DNA from 2 places in the Streptomyces sp. V1I1 genome. Region 1 is predicted to be linked to the other one. Evidence: riboswitches for the same ligand, from Rfam matches in the RefSeq annotation. Region 1 holds a riboswitch; the other holds the start of a gene.
What was found. A riboswitch is a leader RNA that binds a small molecule or an ion and turns the genes downstream of it on or off. The one in region 1 is predicted to bind glycine.
Positions count from the first base shown of each region.

Region 2: it holds a riboswitch for glycine, as region 1 does, so the genes downstream of both, gcvT (glycine cleavage system aminomethyltransferase GcvT) here and gcvP (aminomethyl-transferring glycine dehydrogenase) in region 1, are expected to answer to the same signal.

Region 1 is NZ_JAUSZH010000001.1:7,117,015-7,120,916, reverse strand. It holds gene gcvP (aminomethyl-transferring glycine dehydrogenase) at 1-2,208, opposite strand, end outside; glycine riboswitch at 2,390-2,487, opposite strand; gene QFZ67_RS33350 (PRC-barrel domain-containing protein) at 2,590-2,985, shown strand; gene QFZ67_RS33345 (DNA polymerase IV) at 2,895-3,902, opposite strand, start outside.
Region 2 is NZ_JAUSZH010000001.1:2,409,824-2,413,725, forward strand. It holds gene QFZ67_RS11430 (enhanced serine sensitivity protein SseB) at 20-790, opposite strand; gene QFZ67_RS11435 (AAA family ATPase) at 896-1,588, opposite strand; glycine riboswitch at 1,737-1,834, shown strand; gene gcvT (glycine cleavage system aminomethyltransferase GcvT) at 1,983-3,107, shown strand; gene gcvH (glycine cleavage system protein GcvH) at 3,169-3,546, shown strand; gene glyA (serine hydroxymethyltransferase) at 3,558-3,902, shown strand, end outside.

The DNA.
Region 1 (3,902 bases):
CGGGAGGTACGGGGCGAGGTGCGCTCGTACGCCCACCGGGCCGACGCCCGGACCGCCGCCGCCGTGCGGGATGCAGAAGGTCTTGTGCAGATTGAGGTGCGAGACGTCGCCGCCGAACTTGCCCGGCTTGGCGAGGCCCACCAGCGCGTTGAGGTTGGCACCGTCGACGTACACCTGGCCGCCGGCCTCGTGCACCTGCGCGCAGATGTCGGCGACGTGCTCCTCGAACACGCCGTGCGTGGACGGGTAGGTGATCATCAGGACCGAGAGCTCGTCGCGGTACTGCTCGATCTTGGCGCGCAGGTCCTCGATGTCCACCTCGCCGTCGTCGGCGGTCTTCACCACGACGACCTTCATGCCCGCCATCACGGCGCTGGCGGCGTTGGTGCCGTGCGCGGAGGACGGGATGAGGCAGATGGTGCGCTGGTCGTCACCGTTGGCGCGGTGGTACGCGCGCACGGCGAGCAGACCCGCGAGCTCGCCCTGCGAACCGGCGTTGGGCTGGATGGAGACCGCGTCGTACCCGGTGACCTCGGCGAGGCGCTCCTCCAGCTCATGGATGAGCGTGAGGTATCCGGCGGCCTGCTCGACCGGCGCGAAGGGGTGGATCTGCCCGAACTCCGGCCAGGTGACCGGCTCCATCTCGGTGGTCGCGTTCAGCTTCATGGTGCAGGAGCCGAGCGGGATCATGCCGCGGTCCAGCGCGTAGTCGCGGTCGGCGAGCTTGCGCAGGTAGCGCAGCATCGCAGTCTCGGAACGGTGCTGGTGGAAGACGGGGTGGGTGAGGTAGTCGTCCGTGCGCAGCAGGGCGGCCGGCAGGGTGTCGTCGGTCGCCGCGTCGAGCACCTCGACGTCGGCCTCCACGCCGAAGGCGGCCCAGACGGCGGCCAGTTGGGTACGCGTCGTGGTCTCGTCACACGCGATGGAGAGGTGGTCGGCGTCGACGAGGTGAAGGTTGACCCCGCCCTCACGCGCGGCGGCCACGACGTCGGCGGCCTTGCCCGGCACCCGTGCGGTCAGCGTGTCGAAGTACGCCCCGTGGACGACCTCGACGCCACCGGCCCGCAGCCCCTCGGCGAGGATCGCGGCGTACCGGTGGGTGCGCTGCGCGATCCCCCTGAGCCCCTCCGGGCCGTGGTAGACGGCGTACATCCCAGCCATCACGGCGAGGAGTACCTGGGCGGTACAGATGTTGCTGGTGGCCTTCTCGCGGCGGATGTGCTGCTCACGTGTCTGCAGCGCGAGCCGGTAGGCCTTGTTGCCGTCCGCGTCCACCGAGACGCCGACGAGCCGGCCGGGCAGGCTGCGCGCGAACTTCTCGCGTACGGCCATGAAACCGGCGTGCGGGCCGCCGAAGCCCATCGGGACGCCGAAGCGCTGCGTCGTGCCCACCGCGATGTCGGCTCCCAGCTCGCCGGGCGAGGTGAGCAGGGTGAGCGCCAGCAGATCGGCGGCGACGGTGACGATCGCGCCGAGCTCGTGCGCCTGCTCGATGACGGGCTTGATGTCGCGTACGGCACCGGAGGCGCCCGGGTACTGCAGCAGCACGCCGAAAACGCCGCGCTCCGCGATCTCGGCCGGGATGCCGTCACTGAGGTCGGCGGTGACGACCTCGACGCCGGTGGGCTCGGCGCGGGTCTCGATCACCGCGAGGGTCTGCGGCAGGGTGTCGGCGTCGACCAGGAAGACGCCGTTCTTGACTTTGCCGACCCGGCGGGCCAGCGACATGGCCTCGGCGGCGGCCGTGGCCTCGTCGAGCAGCGAGGCGCCGGAGGTGGGCAGTCCGGTCAGGTCGGCGACCATCGTCTGGAAGTTGAGCAGCGCCTCGAGCCGGCCCTGGGAGATCTCCGGCTGGTACGGCGTGTACGCGGTGTACCAGGCCGGGTTCTCCATGACATTGCGCAGGATCACGGGCGGCGTGAAGGTGCCGTAGTAGCCAAGGCCGATCATGGGCGCAAGCACCTGATTGCGGTCGGCAAGCGTGCGCAGCTCGGCGAGCACATCCGCCTCGGTACGCGCGCCCGGGAGGTTCAGCGCCTCCGCGCTCTTGATCACATCAGGCACCGCGGCGGCGGTCAGCTCGTCGAGCGAGCCGTAGCCCACCTGTGCCAGCATCTTCGCCTGGGCCTCGGCGTCGGGCCCGATGTGGCGCTGCTCGAAGGGGGTGCCTCGCTCAAGCTGGGAGAGCGGAATGCGGTTGGCGGTCATTTAGGAGGCCTCCTGGTCTGACACGACCGGCGAGGGGCACCACGGCGCGGATGCCCGGACGGCCTCCCCCTCTGTCATCTCAACCTGAGAGTTTCACCGGGGCGCGCGCATGCCACGCTCCGGCTTTCACCGTCGGTGAGAGCGGATGCCGTCCGACGCCCGCCCTGCTTTCCAGAGTGACCTCGTCCGTGCGGTACAGGGGCCTGAGAGATTCCGGGGAGGATTTGCTCCTTCGGCGCCGCCGGTACTTTCACCGGTGGACTCTCCCGCACGGGGTCAGCAGCCGCTTGCCAGCCTACCAGCGCGCCCCCTCGTCGATCGCTCAAGTGGCCGACACCCCCGATGTGCACTTTTGTAGTATTTAAACAGCAGTTGCGACCTATTGGAGGGACCGTGCAGACCGATATCGATCCGCGCAGCCTGATCGGCCGCAAGGCGTTCGACCGCAACGGCCACAAGATCGGGACTGTGGACGAGGTGTACCTGGACGATGCCACGGGAGTGCCCGAGTGGGCGGCCGTGCGGACCGGCCTGTTCAGCCGGGACGCGTTCGTCCCGCTGGAGCCGAGCAAGCTGGTCGACGACACTCTGCATGTCCCGTACGAGCGCTCGCTGATCAAGGATGCCCCGGACTTCGGAGTCGGCCGCCATCTCTCCCCGGAGCAGGAGCTCCAGCTGTACCACCACTACGGCCTCGACCTCTCCGAGGCCCCCGAGACGCCCGCTCCCTCCTCTGGAGACCGGTCCTTCGGTCGCGTGGCCGGCCAGGAGGACTGACCCGCACTCTCCACCGCCGCGGGCAGCGCGACGAGCGGCAGCGGATCGGAGGGCTCCAGATCGGGGTCGTCGACCCGGAAGGTGCGTACGCGCCCCGGCGGCGACCCCGGTTCCTCGAACCGGACGGTGACGCGACCGAGCCCGCTGCCCTGCACCCATCCCGCCCCGTACTCGGCATGCCGCACGTCGTGCCCCGCGGCCCAGCGCCGCGCCGCGAGCGCCTCGTGCTCTGCCCCGCCTGCCCCGACTTCTGCACCCGCCCGGGCCCCGGCCGCGACCCCGGCTCCGGCGCCTGCCTGTGCTCCGGCTCGGGCTCCTGCCCCGGCTGCGGCTCGGGGCTCTGCCCCGGCCCCCGCCGCGGCGAGGGCCTCGTGCGTCTCCCGCTCGCCCTCGGCCGCCTCCTCGTGCGCTTCGCGCTCGGCCTGCTCATCAGCCGCGGCCTGGGCGAAGAGATCCTCCTGGGTGTAGTCCGCGAGCCCCGTCACGCCCACCCCCAGCAGGCGCACCCCGCCCGTGGTGTCCACCGCCTCCAGCAGCCGCCCGGCGGCCTCCCGCACCACCGCCGGATCGTCCGTCGGCCCGCGCAGCGTCTCCGAGCGGGTCAGCGTCGAGAAGTCGTACCGCCGCACCTTCAGCACGATGGTCCGCCCCGAGTGCCCGGACGCCCGAAGCCGCTGCACACACCGGTCGGCCAGCCGCTCCACCTCGATCCGCACCCGCACCCGGTCGTGCAGATCCACATCGAATGTGTCCTCCACCGACACCGACTTCGCGTCCCGCTCGGCCACCACCGGCCGGTCGTCGTACCCCATGGCCATCAGGAACAGCGAGGTCCCGTGCGCCTTGCCCAGCAGTCGTACGAGCTCGTCCTCGCCCGCCTCCGCCAGCTCGGCGACCGTCGTCATCCCGGCCCGCCG
Region 2 (3,902 bases), 4.7 Mb from region 1:
CCTGACGCCGACTTGACGACTACACGTGCTGTCGTTGGTAGAAGGGCCGCACCCGTTCCAGCATCCATATACCGACCGGGTCCTGCGCCACATCCAGCAGTACGAGATTGACCGGCCAGCCCACCTGGACCCGGCCCAGCGCCCGGCCGAGCGCATCCATCGGGGCGTTGCGCTCGGCGGCCTCCCAGGAGGAGAGCTGGACGCCGATGAACAGGGTCGGCGACTCGCCCTCGATGGAGGCGAGCGCGCGGCGGGCGGTGACGACGACGCCGGAGCTCTCGAACTCACCGGCCGCGGCGGCGAGGAAGTCCACCGGCTCCTCCTGCCAGTCGGGCTCGAAGAGCCGCACCCGGCCGCCGGTCGCCGGACCGTCGAGGGGCGTGCGTCCCACCCGGCACAGCTCGGCGACGGCGGGCGGCGGCAGCGGGGCGCCGACCGTGCCGCCCGGGTTCACGGCGATGCCGAGCTGCGGGGGCAGTCCGCGGGCGAATTCGCGGGCGGGGGCGACGGTGAAGGGCATATGGCTGCCGACGCAATGCAGGAACTGCTGCTCGGAGCTGAAGACCGGGACGTACGCGGCCCCGTCGATCTCCATGGTGGGCAGATCGAGGTCGGGGCTGTCCGGACCACCGCCGTTGGGCAGCGGCACCCAGATCTGGCTGCGGCCGAGCACCTCGACGAGGCGGCCTCCGGCGGAGGGGTTGCCGAGGGATGCGGCGAGCACCTCTTCGAGCTCGTTCGCCGGCCAGCCGCCGTATGGATGCGGATGCGGATGCTCCGGTGTCTGCATGTGCTGTCCTTCTCCCCCTGCGTTCCCACGGTTGCGCGCCACGACCCTAACGCCGTGGGGGTCCGCCGGGGCGGGTGGGGGCGCGGCCTTCGGCCCCCATTGTCCTCAATCGCCGGACGGGCCTGCTTTTGACTCCTCGAAACCGACCCGGCAGAGCACCCCCGCCGAGTCCCGGTCCAGCAGCACCGCCGACGCGCAGCCCGCGGGCAGCCGCCCGGCCTCCGCGTCGCCGACCAGACGGCCCACCGCCCGCCGGTGCCGGGCGAACGCGTACCCCGACACTCCGCGGCCGCGCTCGCGCTGGCCCTCCCTGGCCACCGCGGGCGTGACGTCGAGGAGCACCAGATGCAGGCCGCGGCCGCGGCGGCGCGCCTCGCGGGCCAGCCAGCGCCGCACCCAGGCCTGGGTGCCGCAGTCGTGTACGACGACGCTCTCGCCGGAGCGCAGCGCGCGCCGAAGTCCGGCGTAGTGCGCGATCCGGACCAGCGGGCGGTAGACGGCGTACGGCAGGAGCTTGGGCATCCGCGCCTCCCACCGGTCCCGGGTGTCCTGGGAGTCGATGCCGCGGCCGCGCGCCGCGCGCTGGATCAGCGTGGACTTTCCGCTGCCGGGCAGGCCGGAGACGACCACCACGTCACCGGCGGCGAAGACCAGACTGCGCGGGCTGTGACCCGAGCGGTCTCTCAGGTCACGCAGCACGGGCGCGGGCACCTCGGCCAGTCGCCGCCGAGCGGCCGCGCCCGGCGGGGCGGGCACCCCCGCGGTCGTCGCGTACGCCTCGGAGCGCTGCAACGTCATCACCCTCCCCCATGTCGGGTTACCCACCCTTGCCCATGAAGTGTAAAGAAACGGTAATGCGGCACAACCATATTGCAGCCGAGGGCCTGTCGCCCCACTCCGCCACGATGCGTGCAATGATGTGCGCGCCAACTGCATACCGGCCGCTTGAATCCACGCGGGAGAGTCCTGGCCACTGTGTGCGCCGGGCGCCGAAGGAGCAAGTCCCTCCCTTGAATCTCTCAGGCCCCGTACCGCGTGTGATGAGGCAGATCTGAAAAGCGAGCCGCTGTCGAGTGGCTCCACCCAAGGTGCAAGTCACGACCACCAATACGTGCGGTCGCGACGAACCTCTCAGGTTCCGATGACAGATGGGGAGGATTGTCCTCGCCAGCATGCCCTGGGAGCCACATCTATGAGCAACGCCCCCCGTCTGACCGCCCTCGACGCCCTGCACCGTGCGCTGGGCGCGACCATGACCGACTTCGCGGGCTGGGACATGCCGCTGCGGTACGGCAGTGAGCGCGACGAACACAACGCCGTCCGCACCAAGGCCGGCCTCTTCGACCTCTCCCACATGGGCGAGATCACCGTCACCGGGCCGCAGGCCGCCGACCTCCTCGACTACGCACTGGTCGGCAACATCGGCGGCGTCGCCGTCGGCCGCGCCCGCTACACCATGATCTGCCAGGAGGACGGCGGGATCCTCGACGACCTGATCGTCTACCGCCTCGGCGATACCGAATACATGGTCGTCGCCAACGCGAGCAATGCGCAGATCGTCCTGGACGCTCTGACCGAGCGCTCGGAGGGCTTCGACGCCGAGGTGCGCGACGACCGTGACGCGTATGCCCTGATCGCCGTCCAGGGCCCCGAGTCCCCGGGCATTCTGAAGTCGCTGACCGACGCCGACCTGGACGGGCTGAAGTACTACGCGGGCCTGCCCGGCACGGTCGCCGGCGTCCCGGCGCTGATCGCCCGCACCGGTTACACCGGCGAGGACGGCTTCGAGCTCTTCGTCGAGCCGCAGCACGCCGAGAAGCTCTGGCAGGCGCTGACCGACGCCGGAGCGCCGGCCGGTCTGATCCCCTGCGGCCTCTCCTGTCGCGACACGCTGCGCCTGGAGGCGGGCATGCCGCTGTACGGGCACGAGCTGACGACCGCGCTGACCCCGTTCGACGCGGGCCTGGGCCGGGTCGTGAAGTTCGAGAAGACGGCCAATGGCGGGCGCTTCGTCGGCCGTGAGGCCCTTGAGGCCGCCGCCGAGCGCGCCGGGAGCAACCCCCCGCGCAAGCTCGTCGGCCTGATCGCCGAGGGGCGCCGGGTCCCCCGCGCCGGTTACCAGGTCCTCGTAGGCGGTCAGGTGATCGGCGAGGTCACCTCGGGCGCCCCGTCGCCGACGCTGGGCAAGCCGATCGCCATCGCGTACGTGGACGCGGCGCACGCCGCTCCCGGCACCGAGGGCGTCGGCGTCGACATCCGCGGCGCCCACGAGCCGTACGAGGTCGTCGCGCTGCCGTTCTACAAGCGCCAGAAGTGATCTTCAGCACCACACCACGCCCGTTCAGCAGCACTCCCCCGCGTACAGGAGAATTCAGGCCATGAGCAACCCCCAGCAGCTGCGCTACAGCAAGGAGCACGAGTGGCTGTCGCCCGCCGAGGACGGCGTGTCGACGGTCGGCATCACGGAGCACGCGGCCAACGCGCTCGGCGATGTGGTGTACGTACAGCTCCCGGAGGTCGGTGACACGGTGACCGCGGGCGAGACCTGCGGCGAGCTGGAGTCGACCAAGTCGGTCAGCGACCTGTACTCGCCGATCAGCGGTGAGGTCGTCGAGGCCAACCAGGACGTGGTGGACGACCCTTCGCTGGTGAACTCCGCCCCCTTCGAGGGCGGCTGGCTCTTCAAGGTTCGCGTCGCGGAGGAGCCGAAGGACCTGCTCTCCGCCGACGAGTACACCGAGTTCTCCGGCTCCTAAGGACGTATGGCATGTCTGTTCTCAACACCCCTCTCCATGAACTGGACCCCGACGTCGCCGCCGCTGTCGACGCCGAGCTCCACCGTCAGCAGTCCACCCTCGAGATGATCGCCTCGGAGAACTTCGCTCCGGTCGCGGTCATGGAGGCGCAGGGCTCCGTCCTCACCAACAAGTACGCCGAGGGCTACCCCGGCCGCCGCTACTACGGCGGCTGCGAGCACGTCGATGTCGTCGAGCAGATCGCCATCGACCGCATCAAGGAGCTCTTCGGCGCCGAGCACGCCAACGTCCAGCCGCACTCGGGCGCCCAGGCGAACGCGGCCGCGATGTTCGCGCTACTCAAGCCGGGCGACACG